2 linked regions of the Phenylobacterium montanum genome follow. The protein of the gene in region 1 binds, or shares a complex with, the protein of each later gene. Links are inferred from orthologs where the notes say so. Each region holds a gene or a part of one and is shown on either strand. Other genes may lie near its edges. The genes, in order: mfd and uvrA.

Region 1 (10,571 bases):
GGCTGCGGACCTGGGCGCCGGTGAGGGCGAAGGGCAGGTGTTTCTCGATGCGGGTGGCGAGATCCGAGGCCGGGATCGGTTCGGCCGGCTGGCTGCGCCGCTGGGCCTTGCGCTGGGCCATGGCCAGCTGATGGGCGAACAGCTCGTCATAGGCCAAGCGCCGCTGGTGCGGGGCGAGGGGAGAGAGGTCGGCGTCGCTGGCCGGCGCATGGCGGCGGGCCAGGGCCTCGCGCCAGCCGGGGAAGCTCTCGCGCGCCAGGAAGGCAGGGTCCTGCCATTCCGGAAGGTCGGCGGCCCGCTCCAGCGCTTCCAGGGCCAGCTTGCGCACCGTGCGCGGCGGCAGGCCGGCCGTGGCCGGATAGACCGCCTCGCGCGTCGGAATCTCGCCGGCCCGCTCGATCGGGAGCAGATAGTCGGGGTGGGCCATCTGCAGCTCGCTGCCGAAATGATCGACCTTGCCGCTGACCGCGCGCTTGGCCCCCACGGGGTGGCTGCGCAGAAGGTGGTCGCCCTGAACCTTGAACCAGATCAGGGTCAGGAAGGCCGTGCCGTCGAAGGTGCGGATGCGATAGGGCTGGTTCGAGCGCTGAGGCGGCAGGTGGGCGTCGATGGTGACGTGCAGGGTGGCGATCTCGCCGTCTCGGGCCTGGTTGGCCGCGACCACGGGGCGATGCACCAGGTTCTGCGGCCCCAGGAACAGCACGTCGCGCACCAGGGGCCCCGCCAGCTTCTCGAGCAGCGGCGCGGTCCTCGGGCCGACCCCTTTCAGGTTGGCGGAGGGCGCGAACAGGGGAAACAGAATCTGCGGGCGCATGAAAGGAGCATAGCTTGGGTGGCGGCGTGCGCGCGCACGTTCTATATGCGCGACCTCATGAGCGATCCCCGCCTGAACAAGATCCGCTACCGCGCCTGGCACAGGGGCTTTCGAGAGGCCGACCTGATCCTGGGCCCCTTCGCCGACGCGCATCTGGCCGAGCTCAGCGACACTGAGTTGGACGCCTTCGAACACTTGATCGACCAGCCTGACCACGACCTCTACGGCTGGATCATCGGCCGCGACCCCGCGCCGGCCGAGATGGAAGGTCCGGTGCTGGACCGCTTGAAGGCGTTCCACCTGACTGTCGGCGCGAGCGGTTCAGGCAGGGGCGCATGAACGGCTCGACCTGAGTTCACCGCTCGCGTTCGCTTCCCGAATTGACCGATACTTTAGGACCTATCCCGTTGCCCTCGCCGCAAGACCAAAAGCGCATCGCCCAGTTCGACGGCCGCCTGATCCTGGGATCGGCGCCGGAGGGCTTTGACGCCCTGGTGATGGCCGACATCGCCCGGGCCCGCGGCGGCCTTTCGGTGTTCGTGGCGCGCGACGGCGCCCGGGCCTCGGCCTTCATCGACGCCATGGGCTTCTTTGCGCCCGAGATCGAGATCCTGCGCCTGCCGTCCTGGGACTGCCTGCCCTATGACCGGCTGGGGCCGTCGGGCGGGATCTCGGCTCAGCGCATGGCGACCCTGTCGCGCCTGGCCGGGGGCGAGGCGGACGGCAAGCCGCGGCTGCTGGTCACCCAGGTTCCGGCGCTCTTGCAGCGCACGCCGCCGCGGGAGGTCATCCACCGCGCCAGCTATCGCGCCGCCACGGGCCGTGACGTCGATATCAAGGACCTGGAGCGCTATTTCGCCATCAACGGCTATCGACGCGCCTCGACCGTCACCGAGGCTGGCGAGTTCGCCGTCCGCGGCGGGGTGATCGACGTATTCCCGCCGGGTCAGGAAGAGCCCGTGCGCCTGGACCTGTTCGGCGACACCCTGGAATCGATCCGCGCCTTCGATCCCTTCACCCAGCGCTCGACCAAGCAGCTCAAAGCCATTGATCTCTTGCCGGTTTCCGAGGCGCTACTGGACGCAGACAGCATCTCGCGCTTCCGCAAGGGCTATGTCGGCCATTTCGGCGCGCCGGGTGACGACGCCCTTTATGCTGGCGTGACCGAGGGGGTGCGCAAGGGCGGGGTCGAGCACTTCCTGCCGCTGTTCTACGACCGGCTGGAGACCCTGTTCGACTACCTGCCGGACGGCGCCCTGATCGGCGTCGACCACCTGGCCAAGGAAGCGCGAGACGAGCGCCTGGCGATGATCGCCGACGCCTATGACGCGCGCAAGGAAAGCGCCCAGGGCCGCAGCGGCTATCACGCCCTGGAGCCCGACGCCCTCTATCTGACCGCCGAGCAGTGGGACGCAGCCTTGGGCGACCGCGCGCACCGCCTGTTCACGCCCTTCCAGCACGACGACGACCTGGCTGTGGTCGACATGGGCGCGCGCCAGGGCCGCACCTTCGCAGCCGAGCGGGCGCAGGACAGCGTCAACCTGTTCCAGGCCACCGCCGACCACGCCAAGGCGCTGAGCGCCCAGGGCAAGCGGGTGCTGTTCGCCAGCTGGTCGGAGGGTTCGTCCGAGCGCCTGGGCTCGATGCTGGCCGACCACGGCCTTTCCGGCATCGCCCTTTCACCCTACTGGCAGGCGGCCAAGGCGGCCGATCCGAAGAAGCCCCAGCGCGTGGTGCTGCCGCTGGAGACCGGATTCGAGACCGACAACCTGGCGGTCATTTCCGAGACCGACATCCTGGGCGACCGCCTGGCTCGGCCCAAGCGCCGGCGGCGGGCGCAGAACTTCCTGGCCGAGGCCGCCTCCCTGACCCCCGGCGATCTTGTGGTGCACATCGACCACGGCATCGGCCGCTACGAAGGGCTGAAGACCCTGGATGTGCAGGACGCGCCGCACGACTGCCTGGAACTGCACTATGCCGGCGAGTCCAAGCTCTATCTGCCGGTCGAGAACATCGACCTTCTGACCCGCTACGGCAGCGAGACCGACGGGGTGCAGCTGGACCGGTTGGGCGGCGCGGCCTGGCAGGCGCGCAAGGCCAAGGCCAAGGAACGGCTGCGCGAGATGGCCGAGGGCCTGATCGCTATCGCCGCCGCCCGCCAATTGAACCAGACCGAGGAAGTCGATCCGCCGAGCGGCGTCTTCGACGAGTTCTGCGCCCGCTTCCCCTATGAGGAGACCGAGGATCAGCTGGCGGCCATCGCCGACGTGCTGACCGACCTTGCGGCCGGCCGTCCGATGGACCGGCTGATCTGCGGCGACGTGGGCTTCGGCAAGACCGAAGTCGCCCTGCGCGCGGCCTTCGTCATGGCCATGAGCGGCAAGCAGGTGGCCGTGGTCTGCCCGACCACGCTCCTGGCCCGCCAGCACTACAAGACCTTTTCCGAGCGGTTCGCCGGTTGGCCGGTCAGGGTGAGCCGCCTGTCGCGCCTGGTTCCTGCCGCCGAGGCCGCCAAGACCCGCGAGGGTCTGGCCAGGGGCGAGATCGAGCTGGTGATCGGCACCCACGCGGTCTTGTCCAAGCAGGTCGGCTTCAAGAACCTCGGCCTCGTCATCGTCGACGAGGAGCAGCACTTCGGGGTCAAGCACAAGGAGGCGCTGAAGGAGCTGCGCGCCGAGGTGCACATGCTGACCCTGTCGGCAACGCCGATCCCGCGCACACTGCAGATGGCCCTGTCCGGCATCCGCGAGATGTCGATCATCGCCACCCCGCCGGTCGACCGCCTGTCGGTCAGGACCTACATCACCCCGTTCGACCCGGTGGTCGCGCGCGAGGCGCTGCTGCGTGAGAAATATCGCGGCGGCCAGGCCTATTTCGTCGCCCCGCGGATCAAGGACCTGCCGGACCTGGAGAAGTTCCTGCGCGAGCAGGTGCCGGAGGTGAAGTTCATCGTCGGCCACGGCCAGATGGCCCCGACCCAGCTGGAAGACGTGATGAGCGCCTTCTACGACGGCAAGTACGACGTGCTGCTGTCGACCACCATCGTCGAGAGCGGACTCGACATCCCCACCGCCAACACCCTGATCATCCACCGGGCCGACATGTTCGGCCTGGCCCAGCTCTACCAGTTGCGGGGAAGGGTGGGGCGCTCCAAGGCCCGCGCCTACGCCTACCTGACCACCCCGCCGGAGAAGCAGCTGACCCTGTCGGCCGAGAAGCGGCTGAAGGTCATGCAGTCGCTGGACAGCCTGGGCGCCGGCTTCCAGCTGGCCAGCCACGACCTCGACATCCGCGGCGGCGGCAACCTTCTGGGCGACGAGCAGAGCGGCCACATTCGCGAGATCGGCGTCGAACTCTATCAGCAGATGCTGGAAGACGCGGTCGCCGAGCTGAAGGCGCATGGGCCGTCGGCGCTGGAGACCGCGCGTGGCTGGTCGCCTCAGATCAATACCGGCGTCGCGGTGCTGATCCCCGAGGACTATGTGCCGGACCTCAATGTGCGCCTGGCGCTCTACCGGCGCCTTTCGGAGGCGGAGAAGACCGGGGACCGCGAAGCCCTGGCCGCCGAGCTGATCGACCGCTTCGGTCCCCTGCCGCCCGAAGCCGACCAACTGCTCAAGGTTGTGGGCATCAAGGGCCTGTGCCGCACCGCCAACGTGTCCAAGATCGACGTCGGACCCAAGGGCGCGGTGATCGCCTTCCGCGACGACGCCTTCCCCAATCCGGTCGGCCTGGTCCAGCTGATCCAGAAGAAACCCGCCATCTGGCGCGTGCGCCCGGATCAGAAGCTGGTGGTCAAGGGCGAATGGGAGAGCGCCAACGCCAGGCTGCGGGCGGCCGAGCTGATCATGGAGGACCTGGCGCGGCTGGTGACCTGACGGCCGCGGCTCAGCGCCTGACGATCCTGTAGAGCACGGCGAAGCCCGCATCGCGGACCAGGGCCAGCCGCCCTGGCGGCGGGGCTACGCCGTTGCGGTCCGGATAGTCCGCGTTCAGCACCAGCACATAGTCGAACCGCGAGCGCCAGGCGCGGACATAGGACGCATTGGCGGGGATCAGGCGGGCGTCGCTGAGGGCGTCGACGCTGGCCAACTCGCCGCCCTCGGGGTTGGCGATCTGGTCCCAGGGACTCTGCAGCCGGATCGGGTGTACGCCGCGCTGGGCGAATTCAGTGGGAACAAAGGCGCCGTGGTCGGGCAGGGCCATGGCCTGCAGATGCCGGTAGGTCGCCTCGTGGTGGAAGATGAAGCGGCCGCGGGGCGCGGCGGCGAGTTCGGCAGGGCTGGCGACATGTTGCACCGGCAGCACCGCGGCGCCGGCCGGAACCGCGCTCATGGCCGCCGCCACCTCGTCGGATAGGCGCTCGGCGCCCTGCCAGCTCCATCCGATCCAGGCGGTCCGCAGGATGACCAGGCCAAAGGCCGCAAGCGCGAAGACCAGCCCTGCCGCACGGCGGGCGGGGAAGGTAGCCTGCACGCCCGACAGCAGGACGAGCAGGGCCATGATCGGCAGGCGCCGGTCGGTCCAGCCGCCCTGTGGCGTGGCGCTGGGCAGGAACGGCTGGATGATCAGCAGCACCAGGGCCAGGCCCACGAGCCCGGCGTGAAGCCTGATCTTGCCTTTCCAAAGGGCGAACAGTACGGCGCCGGCAAGCAACACGGCCAGGATCGCATCGATCCTCAGGTCATAGCTGACCAGCGGCGAGGTCAGGGCGAGCAGGGTGTCGCTGAGAGTGTTCCAGGCGTATTTCAGCCCCGCGCCGGCCGGGTGGTGATTTCCCGGCGTCACGCGATAAGCCAGGCTGAGCAGCAGCACGGGGACAAAGCCGCTGAACGCGGCGGCGATGCTGCGCACCAGTCGCGGGCCGATGGGCTGGGCGCCGGGGCCGGTTGGTCCGAAGGTCAGGGCTCCGATCAGCAGGCTGTAGAACAGTAGCGCCAGGGCGTGGTCCAGGAACAGGATCACACCGCAGAGGCATCGCGCAGCCATCAGAACGGCCGCTCCGCGCGCCTTGAAGATGGGGTCCAAGGCTGCGAACAGCAGCGCCAGCCCCAGCCCGATCTGGTAGTTCAGAAAGCCGGCCAGGACGGTCAGCGTCCAGGCGAAGAAGGGGATCAGCAGCTGGGTCGCGTTGCCCCCGCCGAATACGCGCCGGTTCAAGAGGATCGCCCCCAACGGTGGGAGCATCACCGCGGCCGAGAGGCAGAGGCGGCCGATCTGGTCAGCGGTCAGCACCCCGCCCAGCAGGCGGGCGGCAAGGTCGACGCCCAGGTCGCTGGTGATATGGCCCCAGTCGACGCTGTAGAAAGGGACCGCCGGGCGCCCGGGCATGTCGTTTGCGATCAGCCAGATCCGGGCCAGATGGTTCTGGTAGTCGCAGAGCGCCGGGTGCGCGAACAGCAGGATCGGCGCAGACAGGGCTGCGAACGACAGGGCGATCTGCCATGGAGCCAGAGAACGCCACGAGGCCCCGCTGAACGCCTGCGCGTCTGCGCGCGCTGCGAGCGCTGCTGATCCTTCCCCGCCCATGCGGCCCCCAACGCCATCCCAGCTCAGGCTACCTGTGGAGCCTTACGGAATGGTTGTTCATGTCCCCAACGGCAATCCAACGGGCGAACCCGGGGGCGCCGCAAGAGGGTGCGCCGAATTCAGGCCTCGGGCTGTTCGGCGATCTGCCGCCTCGCCGCGTCGGCCACATCGAAGCAGGCCGCCTTCCCGGCTCCGGGCAGGTCCAGGAGCGTGTGGCGCGCCCCGGTCGACAGGCCGGCCGCCTCGTAGCGCCGCCAGACCTCAGGCAACAGGCGCTCGGCGGCCTCCCAGTTCATCAGCTTTCTGAGCGCGTTTTCGAGACCGGCCTTGTCGCCGAAGGAGTCGGCCGCCTTGGCGGCGGACTCCGCCACGCGATAGCTGCGGTCGACCTGGTCGATCAGGATCGGCACCTCACGGCGATAGTCGGCCTCGCGCAGAATGATGCGCTGGTGATGCATGTCGGTGGCGTCGGGATATTGCTGGCGCAGGAAATGATAGGCCTCGATCTCGCTGATCAGGATCACCAGGATGCGCTCGGCCTCCTCCGGCTCGAACTCGACCAGGTGGTGGATCGACTTGCGCCCGCTCTCCAGTCCCAGGAACAGCATGTAGATCAGGGTGCGCAAGGCCGTGCGCCAGGGGCCGAGCGCAAGCCCCTGGGCGAAGGGCGTGCGGTCTTCGTCGCTGGGCGTCGCGGCGGCCAGGCCGCGACCGCTGTCGCGCGTGGCCTTGATGTAGCTGTAGAAGGCGGTGATGTGGATCACGACCTTGGCCTCCAGCGACTGAAGCTCGTTGGAATTGGCCTCGAACACCGGGAAATAGCTTTCCTGGGAGGTAAAGGCGTGAGCCTCGTCATGGCCCGGTTTGGCCGCCGGCGCGCCGGCCTGGAATTCCGCCACCCGATGGCGGACCGTGTCGACCACAGCCACCACCCGGCAGAGCGTGCTGATCTCGCAGGCGAACAGGTCCACGACGCCGAGCCGCGCGCTGGCCGTCTGGTAGGCCCAGGCGACGACGGCGCCGACGCCGGCCAGGATCGGGCCGAAGAAGGTCAGAAAATCCTTCGCCGCCATCAGGCTGCGGTCGCCGAATTTGAGCGGCGCGAGCGGGGCGTGATCAGCGGTCAAGAGCTCCACATGCTGGTAGGCGAGGGAGAGGGGTGCGCCGATCACCAAGGCCAGGACGCCAAACAGAATGGCGAAGGCCATGATCAGCTGCAGGTCCGTGACGTGCTTGGACCGGAACACACGCTTGATGGTCGCGGCATCGACGTCGGAATCGGTGAACCGGCGGATCGGCCACAGCATGGTGTCGGCGAAGCGACCGATCGGGGTGGCCGGCGGGCGGTTCTGGACGGATGAGCGCAGCATCGAACCCCCACGTGTCTTGGAAGTGGTGGACGGAATGCAAACTCAAGCGGCAGACAGCATCGAAACGGGCCATTCGCGCCCGGATAATTCAACCTTCCCGGGGGTAGGTTCCGGGCGCTGCTGAACCAGGACCCGGCAGACGGCTACAACCTTGACTTTAAATCACGGCGGTGTTCCATATTTGTTCGACAGCTTCCCATTCCGTTTCAGCAGGCTCGGGAGTCGAATGCGAAATATCGCCCGGTTCGTTCTGACGGCCCTGCTGGCGCTGGTTTCGCTGACCGCGGCGGCGTGGACCTATGTCTCGCATCGCACCGATCGCCTGATCGCCGACGCGCCGCAAGCCTTGGCCCCCGCCCAGGCCGGCCTGGTGCTGGGGACCTCGCAGCGGCTGCGCTCGGGCGCGGCCAATCCCTATTTCACCGGGCGCATACGAGCCGCGGCGGCCCTCTTCGCCGCGGGCAAGGTCCGCTATCTGATCGTTTCGGGCAGCCAGGCCCACGGCGGCCGCGGCGCCGGCGGCTATGACGAGCCCGCCGACATGCGCGACGCCCTGATCGCATCGGGCGTGCCGGCGGCGCGCATCTATCGCGACTATGCGGGGTTTCGCACCCTGGATTCCGTGCTGAGGGCCCGCGAGGTGTTCGGCCAGGATCGGGTGATCGTGGTCTCTCAGCGGTTCCATCTGCAAAGGGCGCTTTATCTGGCCGAGCGCCACGGCCTCGCTTTCCAGGGGCTGGCGGCTGACGACGTTCCGCTGGGCTGGGGCTGGCCTATCCGCCTGCGCGAAGCGGGCTCCAGGCTGAGAGCCGTCGGGGATATCGCCACGGATAAGTCCGCCAGGTTTGGTGGCCCGCCCATCCGGCTGGGCGCCGATCCGCCGACCTGAGGAGAGGCGCATGATGCGGGCAGTCCTGGTTGCGCTGGCGATGCTCTCGTTGGCCGGTCTCGCCACAGCGCAGGTCCCGCCGGGATTCAGCGTCGAGGGTGACCAGTTCGATCCGGTGATCGATCTTTCGGGCCCCGACGTCGCCCTGAACGCCAAGGGATCGGATGGCGGCGACTATTATCTGCGCAGCCTGGTGGAAAAGCACACCAGGATGGTGGTGCACCAGTTGCACCTGACCGAGGTCTATACCGACAGCATCCGCCACAGCTACAGCCAGGCCTATGACGACAGCGCCGCCGCCCATTCGCTGATCGTCTTCAATCGCCTGAACCTCGCCAGCGGCCTGGGGCTCTACGGGGCCAAGAGCCGGTACAAGGAAGTCATGGGCCTCGAGATCAGCGACGAGCAGATGCGCGCCTATGCCCGCACCGGCGCCGCTTTCAAGCTGCGGGGGCGGGGCGGTTCGAGCCTGATCGTCGAGATCCCCGCGAGCCTGATCCAGCAACAGTTGGCGGCGCTGTCGCCCTATGCCGCCAAGCCTTACGACGTGGATCCTCGGATTCTCCCGGCCTTGCCGCTGGGCGCAGATTGGTCCGAACGGGCCGGCTTCGGCGGCTCGCCGCCGAGCGAGGGCGGCGTCCGGCTGACCCATATCGCGGCGGGCTCGGTGGCCGAAATCGCCGGCCTGCAGAAGGGCGACTGGATCCTGGATTTTGCCGGCCAACCCACGAGGTCCGAGGCCGAGATGAACGCCGCCCTCACGCGGCTGGCCTTCGGAGACAGCATCACCGCCACAGTCAGGCGTAAAGACGAGACCCTGCGGCTGACCTTGAAATTCTGATTCCGGCCAGGCGGGTTTCGCCAAGACCGCCAAAGGATCGAACCCTCAAAGACTTGCCAGGACAGGCGGATCAGTCGAGATGTCCTTTTGGGGACGTGCTGTCCGCATAGCGTGTGCGCGTATCGATATGGGGATCGGGTGACAGGTCTGCGGCTTTTCGTTGCGCCGCGTGCGGACCGGGGCTGGCGGATGGCCGGCGCCTTTGCGGCCGCGTATCTGCTGGTGACCCTGTTCGCCTATCAATGGACCACGGGCTCGGCCAGCCTGGCCATCTTCTGGCCCTGCAACGGCATCCTGGCGGCCGGGCTGCTGCTGCTGCCCCGCGGTCCCGCGTTGGCGATCACTCTGGTCGCCGCCGCGGTCGATTTCGTCTCGACCTGCTATGTCGGCCGCACGCCGCTGGGTCCCGCTTTCGTGATCACGGTGATGGACATCTCGGAGGCCTTCCTGGCGGCGGTCCTGATCCGCCGGGTGGGCGGCGCGGCCTTGAACGTCACTGACCTGCGCCGGCTGGGCTCGATGATCTTCCTGGCCATTCTGCCGGCCACCCTGGCGGTGGGGACTATCGGGGCGGTGTTCTTTTCTCAGAGCTTCCATCAGCATTTCGCCGCCCAGTGGCCCAAGCTGGTGGCCAGCGATTTCCTGGGCATGGTGATCGGCGCGCCCACCTCGCTGATGATCGCGCGGATGAAGCGCTTCGATTTCGGCGGCACCGCCAATCCGATCGAGCGCGCCGGCCTTCTGAGCCTGCTCGTGGCGGTGACGCTGGTGGTGTTCGTCGAGCCGAAGGGGACGGCGGGTCTGGTAGTGTTCCCGCTGGTGGTCCTGGCCGCCTTCCGCCTCAGCCCGCCCTACATGATCCTGGGGGCGGTGCTGATGACCATCATCGCCGCGACCTGCTCGTCGCTCGGGCGAGGACCGTTCGCCATCATCGACCACAGCACGCCAGACGCCTCTTTCATGGGATTGCAGAGCTTTCTAGCGGCCATGGTCGCCTCGGCGATCGTGCCCATGGCGGCCCTGGCGGACAAGGAACGCACCCAGAGGCGCCTCACCCGCGCCCTGGACGTGGCGCGGCGCTCGAAGCACGCGGCGCAGCAATCGACTGAGCAGATGCGCCAGGTGGTC
Region 2 (10,013 bases), 4.4 Mb from region 1 along the record:
CGCTGCTTCCCCTCCCAGTACGGCGCCCTCAGCTCCCGCCGCAGCACCTTGCCCGACGGATTTCGTGGCAGCACGGCGATGAAGTCCACGCTCTTGGGGCATTTGTAACCGGCGATGCGCTTCTTGCAGTGGGCGATCAGGTCGGCGGCGGAGACGGACATGCCGGGTCGCAGGACCACCACCGCCTTCACCGCCTCGCCCCAGCGGCTGTCGGGCACGCCGATCACGGCGGCGTCGGCCACCGCGAAGTGGCTGAACAGGGCGTTCTCCACCTCGGCGGGATAGACGTTCTCGCCGCCCGAGATGATCATGTCCTTCACCCGGTCGTAGATGTAGAGATAGCCGTCGTCGTCGAAATAGCCGGCGTCGCCGGAGCGGAACCAGCCCTCGGCGTCGATGGCCTGGGCGGTGGCCTCGGGGCGGTTCCAGTAGCCCTTCATCACCCCTTTCGAGCGGATCTGGATTTCGCCGACCTCGCCGGGTTCGGCGATCTCGCCGTCGGGGCGGACCACGCGCAGCTCGGCCGCCTCCCACTGCTTGCCGCAGGCCCTGAGCTTGCCGCGGCGCGGGTCGTGGTCCTCGGGCGGCAGCATGGCGCCGACGCCGATGGTCTCGGTCAGGCCGTAGAGCTGGGTGAAGGTGGCGGAGAAGCGCTCGGAGGCCTTCAGCAGCACCTCCTCGGCGATCGGCGAGGCGCCGTAGAACAGGCGCTCGAGCTTGGAGACGTCGGCGGTTTCGATGCCCGGCGTCTGCAGCAGCATGTTGATCACCGCCGGCACCAGGAAGGCGTAGGCGACCTGTTCCTGTTCCAGCACCTCTAGCAGATGGACCGGATTGATCTCGCGCAGCACCACGTTGCGGCTGCCTTGCAAGAGGCCCAGGAGGCCGACATTGGTCCCGGAGACGTGGAAGGTCGGCATGGCCACCAGCACGGTCTTGCCGGCGTCGAAGTCGGCCCACAGGCCCTTGGCCGCCGCCGCGAACACCTGCTCGAAATTGGCCGAGGTCAGCCGCACACCCTTGGGCAGGCCGGTGGTGCCGGAGGTGTAGAGCTGGATGACGTCGTCGTCGGGCTGGAGCTGAAGGCCGGGGTCGGTTTCGGGATAGGCGCCGATCCAGTCGAAGAAGGCGGGCCAGCGCGGGTGGCCGGGCTCGACCTGGATCAGGCGGTGCAGGTCGGGGCAGTCGGAGACGATCATGTCGACCACCGCTTCGAAGTCGCGGCTGGCGACGAGCAGTTTGGCGCCCGCGTCCTGCAGGATGAAGGCCACCTCCGGCGGGGCCAGGCGCCAGTTGACGGGGGCCAGGCAGGCGCGCGCCTTTACCGCCCCGAACCACAGGACGAAGAACTCGGCGCTGTTCTTGGTCAGGCAGGCGATGCGGTCGCCAGGGCGAACGCCGGCGTTAATCAGGGCGTGGGCGCACTGGTTGGTCAGGCGCTCGAACGCGGCATAGGTGATTTCGAGGTCGTCGCAGACCAGGGCGACGGCGTCGGGGCGCAACTCGGCCTGGACGCGCGCAATGTCCGCCACCGTGCGGATCTTGTCAGGTTCGTACATTTCACTCCCTCGCCCCGCGGGTCGTTCCCCGCCCGCGGGCGCTGCTAGTGATTTTTCACAGAGGACGGCGGGCGTCCAGGGATTGCGATGGATGCGCGAGCAGCAATCGGCTGGCGCCTGGAAGCTGCCCAACAAAGCCCCGCTCACCCCGGCGAATGCCGGGGTCCAGATCATAGAGCTGTGCCTTCGGGGATTGATCTTGGTTTGCGTGAACGGTCGGAGCCATACGATCTGGGCCCCGGCATTCGCCGGGGTGAGCGGGAAGAGATCGGGTCATTCACGTGGTTCGGTTTCCCCTTGCGTTCGCGTCAATCAGCGCCCCACATGGAGCCATTCATTCGCCGCACCCATTGATGAGTTTTCCAGCTTGACCATTTCCGCTTCCGCGCCGGAACCGGCGTCGCTCGCCTCGGTCGAGGCCATCGTCGAGAACCTGGCCGCCGTCGGCTATATCGCTTCGCGCCGGATCGCGACCGCCCTGTTCATGGCCTCGCACCTGACCAAGCCCATCCTGGTGGAGGGCTCGGCCGGGGTGGGCAAGACCGAGCTGGCCCTGTCCACCGCCGCCATGCTCGGCCTGCCGCTGATCCGCATGCAGTGCTACGAGGGCCTGGACGAGAGCCGCGCCCTCTATGAGTGGAAGTACGGCAAGCAGTTGCTCTACACCCAGATCCTGAAGGACCGCATCGGCGAGACCCTGGGCGACGCGCCGACCATGGACCTGGCCATGGACCGGCTGCACGGCATGGCCGACCTGTTCTTCTCCGAGCCCTTCCTTGAGCCGCGGCCTTTGCTGCAGGCGCTGCGCACCGAGGCGGGCTGCGTGCTCTTGATCGACGAGGTGGACAAGGCCGACGAGGCGTTCGAGGCGTTCCTGCTGGAAATCCTCTCGGCCTATCAGGTCTCGGTGCCGGAATTGGGAGTGATCAAGGCGGTGACGCCGCCGATCGTGTTCCTGACCTCGAACAACGTCCGCGACCTGGGCGACGCCCTGAAGCGCCGCTGCCTGCACCTGCACATCCCCCTGCCCGACGCCAAGCTGGAGCAACGGATCGTCTCCACCCGCGTGCCGGGGATCGAGGAGGCTCTGAACCACCAGCTGGTGGGCTTTGTGCAGAAGCTGCGGGCGATGGACCTGCGCAAGTCACCGTCGATCTCGGAGACGGTGGACTGGGCGCGGGTGCTGCTGTTGCTGCACGCCCATGCCCTGGAAGGCGAGATGGTGCGCGATACCCTGAACGTGCTCTTGAAATTCGAGCAGGACATCGCGGCGGTGGAGCCGCAGATCAACGAGCTGATCAAGGCGGGATAGACTAGTGCGGCAGCGAGCCCCCTCCACCGCCCTGCGGGCGGTCCCCCTCCCCCAAGGGGGGAGGAATTGCTGTTGCGCGCTCGGCCCTCATTCCTCCCCCATCGGGGGAGGGGGACCATGCGAAGCATGGTGGAGGGGGCTCGCCGCCGTTCGAGGCTTGGAAGGCCAAGCCTAATGCAGCGCACCCTGGAATCCTTCCTCCGCGCCCTGCGCGCCGTCGACGTCCGGGTCTCGCCGGCCGAGGCGATCGACGCGCACCAGGCGGTACGGCTGGTGGGCTATGCAGACCGCGAGACGCTGAAGGACGCCCTGTGCGCCGCCACGGCCAAGACCGCCGATGAGGTCGTTCGGTTCGAGACCTGTTTCGAAACCTTCTTCCGCCGCGACGAGTTCAAGCCCGGCAAGGCCCCGCCGCCCAAGCCGGACGCCTCGCCCTCGCAGGGCGGCCAGGCCAGCGAGTCCGCCCTCGGACAGATGCTGATGGAGAACGACGCCGCGGCGCTGTCCCAGGCCATGGAGGAGGCCGCCGAGCGCGCCGGGGTGGCCGACATCCGACTCTCCAGCCAGCGGCGCCTGCTGACCCGCCGGATGCTGGACGAGATGGGGCTGAAGGACCTGGAGGCCTTCATCGCCCGGCTGCAGCAGGCGGGCGATCCGCAAGGCGCCGCCCTGGCCCAGCGCCTGACCGAGCGCCGCCAGGCCCTGTTCGACGAGGCCAACAGCTACGTCGAGCGTCAGCACGACCTCTATGCCGGCGAATCCAGCCAGCGCCTGCGCGAGCAGATCCTGGCCGACGAGCGCCTGACCGGGCTGGACGGGCACGAGATCGGGACCATGCAGACCCTGGTCCGCCGCATGGCCAAGCGCCTGGCCGCCCGTTACAGCCACCAGCAGCGCCGCTCCAAGCGCGGCAAGCTGGACGTGCGCCGCACCCTGCGCCGATCGATGGTCCATGGCGGGGTGCCGTTCGACATCGTCTGGAAGCACGAGACCATCGAAAAGCCCAAGATCGTCGCCATCTGCGACGTCTCCGGCTCGGTCGCGGCGGCGGCGCGGTTTCTGCTGCTGTTCCTCTACAGCCTGCACGAGGTGGTCGAGCGGCTGGACGCCTTCGCCTTCTCCAACAGGCTGGTGGCGGTGGGCGACATCCTGGAGGACGAGCAGGTCGAGGGCGCCATCGCTGCGGTGCTGGCGCGGATCGGCATGCGGTCCACCGACTATGGCCAGGCCTGGGAGGACTTCTGCGCCCTGCATCTGGACCAGCTGGACCGGCACACCACCGTGATCATCCTGGGCGACGCGCGGTCGAACTACGTCAACCCGCGCATCGACCTGATGCGCCAGATCCACAAGCGCGCCCGGGCGGTGATCTGGCTGAACCCGGAGCCTGAAAGCTTCTGGAGCCGCGGCGACAGCGAGATGGAGCGCTACCGCCGCTTCTGCCACGTGGCCAAGACCTGCAACACGCTGAACGAGCTGGAGCGGATCATCGACGACGTGCTGCGGACGTATTTGCCGCGGTAAGGGGCCCACCGCCAGTCTCCTGACAGGTTCTGTCAGCAGCCCGCCACCAGTTCCCATTTCGTTCTTGCTGTGGGACAGACTCCCGCTATTACAATTTGGGCTGGGCCGCCCTAAATGGGGTGGTCCCCTAGGCGAGCATCTGAATGTCCGATCCGAACCGGTTCATCCGCGTGCGCGGCGCGCGCGAGCACAATCTGAAGGATGTCAGCGTCGACATTCCGCGCGACCAGCTGGTGGTGCTGACTGGTCTCTCCGGGTCGGGCAAGTCGTCGCTCGCCTTCGACACCATCTACGCCGAGGGCCAGCGCCGCTATGTCGAGAGCCTATCGGCCTATGCCCGCCAGTTCCTGGAGCTGATGAGCAAGCCGGACGTGGACCTGATCGAGGGCCTGTCGCCGGCCATCTCCATCGAGCAGAAGACCACCAGCCGCAACCCGCGCTCGACCGTCGGCACGGTGACCGAGATCCACGACTATATGCGCCTCTTATGGGCGCGGGTCGGCGTGCCCTATTCGCCGGCCACCGGCCTGCCGATCGAGAGCCAGACCGTCAGCATGATGGTCGATAAGATCACCGCCCTGCCCGAAGGCACGCGCCTCTATCTGCTGGCCCCCGTGGTGCGCGGCCGCAAGGGCGAGTACCGCAAGGAGATCGCCGAGTGGCAGCGCTCGGGGTTCCAGCGGCTTAAGATCGACGGCGAGTTCTATCCGATCGAGGACGCCCCGGCGCTCGACAAGAAGTTCAAGCACGACATCGACGTGGTGGTCGACCGCATCGTCACCAAGGACGGCATGGAACAGCGGCTGGCGGACTCGCTGGAGACCGCTCTACGCCTGGCCGACGGCATTGCGGTGGCCGAATGGGCCAATGTGGAAGAGGGCGAGAAGGAGCCCAGGCGGCTTCTGTTCAGCGAGAAGTTCGCCTGTCCGGTCTCCGGCTTCACCATCAGCGAGATCGAGCCGCGGCTGTTCTCGTTCAACAACCCGTTCGGCGCCTGCCCGGTCTGCGACGGCCTGGGGGCCAAGCTGGCATTCGACGCCGACCTGGTCATTCCCGACAAGGACAAGAGCCTGCACAAGGGCGCGGTCTCGCCCTGGGCCAAGGGGCCCTCGCCGCTCTACACCCAGACCCTGCAGGCCCTGTCACGGCACTACGGCTTCTCGATGGACGTGCCCTGGCACAAGCTGCCGGAGGAGGCGCAGAAGGTGATCCTGCACGGCTCGGCCGGCCAGAAGATCAACTTCGTCTATGACGACAACGCCCGCAAATACGAGGTCAACAAGACCTTCGAGGGCGTGCTGCCAAACCTTGAGCGGCGCTGGCGCGAGACCGATTCAAGCTGGGTCCGCGAGGAGCTGGGCCGCTACCAGTCCGACACCCCGTGCGAGGCCTGCACCGGCTTTCGCCTTAAGCCCGAGGCCCTGGCGGTGAAGATCGCCGGCCGGCATATCGCCGAGGTCTCTCTGCTGGCCATCCGCCAGGCCCGCGACTGGTTCGAGAGCCTGGAGACCACCCTCTCCGAGAAGCAGATGGAGATCGCCCGGCGGATCCTGAAGGAGATCAACGACCGCCTGCGCTTCCTGGTCGATGTGGGCCTGGACTACCTGAACCTGTCGCGCAATTCCGGCACCCTGTCGGGCGGCGAGAGCCAGCGCATCCGCCTGGCCTCGCAGATCGGCTCGGGCCTGACCGGCGTGCTCTATGTGCTGGACGAGCCCTCGATCGGCCTGCACCAGCGCGACAACCATCGCCTGCTGACCAGCCTGAAGGGGCTGCGGGACCTGGGCAATTCGGTGCTGGTGGTCGAGCACGACGAGGAGGCGATCCTGACCGCCGACCATGTCATCGACATGGGCCCGGCGGCGGGCGTGCATGGCGGCGAGATCGTCGCCGAGGGCAAGCCGGCCGACATCATGGCCAATCCCAAGAGCCTGACCGGCCAGTATCTGACCGGCGAGCGCGAGATCGCGATCCCCGAGGACCGCCGGCCGATCGGCAAGAAGAAGCTGAAAGTGATCGGCGCGCGGGGAAACAATCTGAAGGAAGTGACCGGCGAAATCCCGGTCGGGGTGTTCACCTGCATCACCGGCGTCTCCGGCGGCGGCAAGTCCACCTTCACCATCGAAACCCTCTACAAGGCCGCGGCCCGCCGGCTGAACAACGCCTCGGACGCCCCGGCTGCGCACGAGCGGATCGAGGGGCTGGAGCATTTCGACAAGGTCATCGACATCGACCAGTCGCCGATCGGGCGCACGCCGCGATCGAACCCAGCAACCTATACCGGCGCCTTCCAGCCGATCCGCGACTGGTTCGCCCAGCTGCCCGAGGCCAAGGCTAGAGGCTATGGGCCGGGGCGGTTCAGCTTCAACGTCAAGGGCGGGCGCTGCGAGGCCTGCCAGGGCGACGGGCTGATCAAGATCGAGATGCACTTCCTGCCCGACGTCTACGTCACCTGCGACGTCTGCAAGGGCAAGCGCTACAACCGCGAGACCCTGGAGATCCTGTTCAAGGGCAAGTCGATCTCGGACATCCTGGACATGACCGTCGAGGAGGCCGCCGACTTCTTCAAGGCTGTGCCGCCGGTGCGCGACAAGATGGAGACCCTGAAGCGGGTCGGACTTTCTTACGTCCAGGTCGGCCAGCCGGCGACGACCCTGTCGGGCGGCGAGGCGCAGCGGGTGAAGCTGTCCAAGGAGCTGTCGCGCAGGGCCACGGGGCGGACGCTCTACATTCTCGACGAGCCGACCACGGGCCTGCATTTCGAGGACACCCGCAAGCTGTTGGAAGTGCTGCACGAGTTGGTCGACCAGGGTAACACGGTGGTGGTGATCGAGCACAATCTCGACGTCATCAAGACCGCCGACTGGCTGCTGGACTTCGGCCCCGAGGGCGGCGACGGCGGCGGCGAGATCGTGGCCCTAGGCTCGCCGGAAAAGGTCGCCGCCGATCCCAAGAGCTGGACCGGCCGCTACCTGGCCGAGGTGTTCAAGCGCCAGGACGAGCGCCGACGGGAACGGGTCAAGGCGCTGAAACGGGCGTAACAACGCTGGATTCAAACAGGCGTTTCAATTAGAAACCCTCCAACGACAAAAGGAGGGACCCCATGAAGCTCTACGGCGCGCCCATGCCGGCGCCGAACCCCAGGCGCGTGCGCATCTTCCTGGCCGAGAAAGGGATCGAGCTGGCCGAGACGCCGGTCGACCTGCGCAAGCGCGAGCACAAGTCGCCGGAATACCGCGCCAAGAACAGCCTGGGCCAGATCCCGACCCTGGAGCTGGACGACGGGACGACCATCTCCGAAACCGTCGCCATCTGCCGCTATTTCGAGGAGATCCAGCCGGCCCCGCCGCTGTTCGGGACCACCGCCCTGGAGAAGGCAAGGGTGGATATGTGGATCCGGCGGGCGGAGTTCGCACTGATGACCCCGGTCGGCATGTTCTGGCGCCACGCCCACCCCTACACCGCCGCCCTGCTGACCCAGTTCAAGGACTTCGGCGAGTCCAACCGCGAGCACGTGATGGGCGGCTATCGCTTCTTCGACCGCGAACTCGAGGGCAAGGACTATTTGACCGGCGACGGCTTCAGCATGGCCGACATCTGCCTTTTGAGCACGGTCGATTTCGCAGGCTGGATCGGGCTGGAGCGGCCGGCCGAACTTGCCAATCTCGCCGCCTGGCACGCGCGGGTTCGCGCCCGGCCTAGCTCTCAGGCGTGAGGGTCAGCTCGCGATAGACCTCGGCCGAGGGGGCGGTGAGGATCACCGAGAAGCAGGTGAGCACCACCGCCGTCCCGGCCGAACTCAAAAGGCCGATCAGGAAGATCAGGGGGTCGGTCGAGCTGGGGTCCGGGTTGGACAGGTTCAGGCCGCTGAGCTGTTCGCCGAGACGCAGCACGACCCAGACGGCCATTCTGACGAAGACGATCAGCACCGCCCAGAGCATGAAGGCCAGGACATAGGCCCAGACCAATGGCCAGAACCGGCCGCGGGTGACCTCCCACGACTTCGAGACGATGATCCGCTTTTCGGAGAAGGTGATCGCGCCGGCGAGCGACAGGCGCACCAATATCCAGATGGCCACCGCCACGGCGGCCAGGTTGAGCACGAGCCCGAGGAGGGCTGTGAGGGGCGAACCGATCACGCCCAGAGTGATGGCCGACAGAAGCCCGACGAGGCCGACTCCGAACAGGGCCACGGTCCAGATCAGGCTGACCAGCAGGTTCAGCCCGACCATGCGCCACTCGTCGGCGCCCAGGCGCATATAGCCGTTGCGGGCGTTTTCCGGGTCCAGCACCGCGCGATAGACGGCGCAGGTGAAGATCGCCTGGAACACCAGATTGATCGGCACGGCGGCGGCGAAGAACGGCCACATGCGAAGGGTGAGCGGCCAGAAGGCGTCCGGATCGCCGCGCTTGAACTCGGCCAGGGTCTCGGCGAAGTGCGGCCCAAGGGTCAACTCGGCGAGCTTGCCGAGCAGGATGGTGAAAGCGAAATAGGCCAGCCCCCAGATCACCACCGCCCGCGAACGAAGACGCGTCAGGCGGATGCCTTCGGTGGCTGCCTCAGTGGGGGAAAAGCCGCTCATAGCCAAGGTCCATAAGCCGAGTCTCGGCCCGGCGTCGCTGGAGAGCTTGCGATCCCTCCGGCATTTGTAAAGCGCCATGGCGCATCCGTCCCGGCGGACGGCGTTTTTGCCACAGTCAGCTGAACACCGCGGCCTGCGCATCCGCCTTCGTCGGGGTCAGGAGCTGATAGACGCGGGCGAACGGCGCCACGACCACGGCGCTCATGGCGCCGATGAAGAAGCAGCCGGCCGCCAGCGCAAGGCCCAGCCAGGGCGTGAACATCTGCAACACTGCGGCGGGGTTGCTCCCAAACGAACTGGGATCGAAACGCCCGCCAGCCACAGCGAGAAATAAGGCGCCCCCGCCGACGATCGCCGCGATCAGCAGGAAGACGAGTTCGAACACGAGCATCAGCGCCACGGCGACCACGCCCACCCCCAGCAGCGACCAGACCTTGCCGCGAGTCAGCGGCCAGGATTCGAACAGGCGGAATTGGTTGGCCGCAAAGCTCATCGGCCCAGCCAGGGACAGGCGCAGGCCGATCCAGGCCACCGCCGCCACCAAAGCGATCACCGCCGCGCCGATCAGAAGGACCCAGGTTCCTGGCGTGGCGGTCTTCTGCAGCGCAATGGCGGCGATGCCTGTGGGTATGCCGATGACGATGGCGCCGGCCAGCATGGCCGCGCCGATCAGGATCGAGCCGACGATGGTGACGAGGCCGACCCAGACCTCCTGCATGCCGAAGCGGACATAGCCGAAGCGGCTGGCTTCCGGCTCGAGCACGGCGCGGCAGATGGCGCTGTAGACCACCGCCCGCGCGGCGAAGGACCCGACCAGCATCAAGACGTTGGCGAACTGCAACTGCATGGTCATGGCCAGGAGGGCCGGATCGGTCGGCGACGGGGGCCGGCCGCCGCCCGCCATCATGTGCATCAGGTTCGGCAGCATGCCGGCCCAGATCAGCCCCGCCGGCAGCCCGTACAGCACCAGGAACGTCAGGCCCCAGGCCAGCACCGCCAGCGGGCGCTTGAACACAAGCTCTGCGCCTGCCGTGC

What was found.
Region 2: the proteins of mfd (region 1) and uvrA are in contact, whole or in part, in a crystal structure (PDB 4DFC), measured with the Escherichia coli proteins. The link is inferred for Phenylobacterium montanum from one-to-one orthologs.

The regions. Positions count from the first base shown.
Region 1 is NZ_CP073078.1:734,936-745,506, reverse strand. The notes cover bases 918-4,892. They hold mfd (transcription-repair coupling factor), read left to right. Parts: upstream 918-1,221; coding sequence 1,222-4,692; downstream 4,693-4,892. Other genes in these bases: KCG34_RS03325 (hypothetical protein), read right to left, coding at 4,703-4,892; KCG34_RS03335 (FAD assembly factor SdhE), read left to right, coding at 918-1,153. In the rest of the region: ATP-dependent DNA helicase RecG, read right to left, coding at 1-814; more of KCG34_RS03335, read left to right, coding at 872-917; more of KCG34_RS03325, read right to left, coding at 4,893-6,343; KCG34_RS03320 (hypothetical protein), read right to left, coding at 6,463-7,713; KCG34_RS03315 (SanA/YdcF family protein), read left to right, coding at 7,940-8,602; KCG34_RS03310 (PDZ domain-containing protein), read left to right, coding at 8,613-9,443; KCG34_RS03305 (HWE histidine kinase domain-containing protein), read left to right, coding at 9,633-10,571. UniProt on the Escherichia coli protein: Couples transcription and DNA repair by recognizing RNA polymerase (RNAP) stalled at DNA lesions. Mediates ATP-dependent release of RNAP and its truncated transcript from the DNA, and recruitment of nucleotide excision repair machinery to the damaged site.
Region 2 is NZ_CP073078.1:5,160,088-5,170,100, reverse strand. The notes cover bases 4,220-7,636. They hold uvrA (excinuclease ABC subunit UvrA), read left to right. Parts: upstream 4,220-4,538; coding sequence 4,539-7,436; downstream 7,437-7,636. Other genes in these bases: KCG34_RS23590 (glutathione S-transferase family protein), read left to right, coding at 7,499-7,636; KCG34_RS23600 (VWA domain-containing protein), read left to right, coding at 4,220-4,395. Also shown: KCG34_RS23610 (long-chain-fatty-acid--CoA ligase), read right to left, coding at 1-1,559; KCG34_RS23605 (AAA family ATPase), read left to right, coding at 1,927-2,871; more of KCG34_RS23600, read left to right, coding at 3,046-4,219; more of KCG34_RS23590, read left to right, coding at 7,637-8,110; KCG34_RS23585 (hypothetical protein), read right to left, coding at 8,094-8,978; KCG34_RS23580 (hypothetical protein), read right to left, coding at 9,094-10,013. UniProt on the Escherichia coli protein: The UvrABC repair system catalyzes the recognition and processing of DNA lesions. UvrA is an ATPase and a DNA-binding protein. A damage recognition complex composed of 2 UvrA and 2 UvrB subunits scans DNA for abnormalities.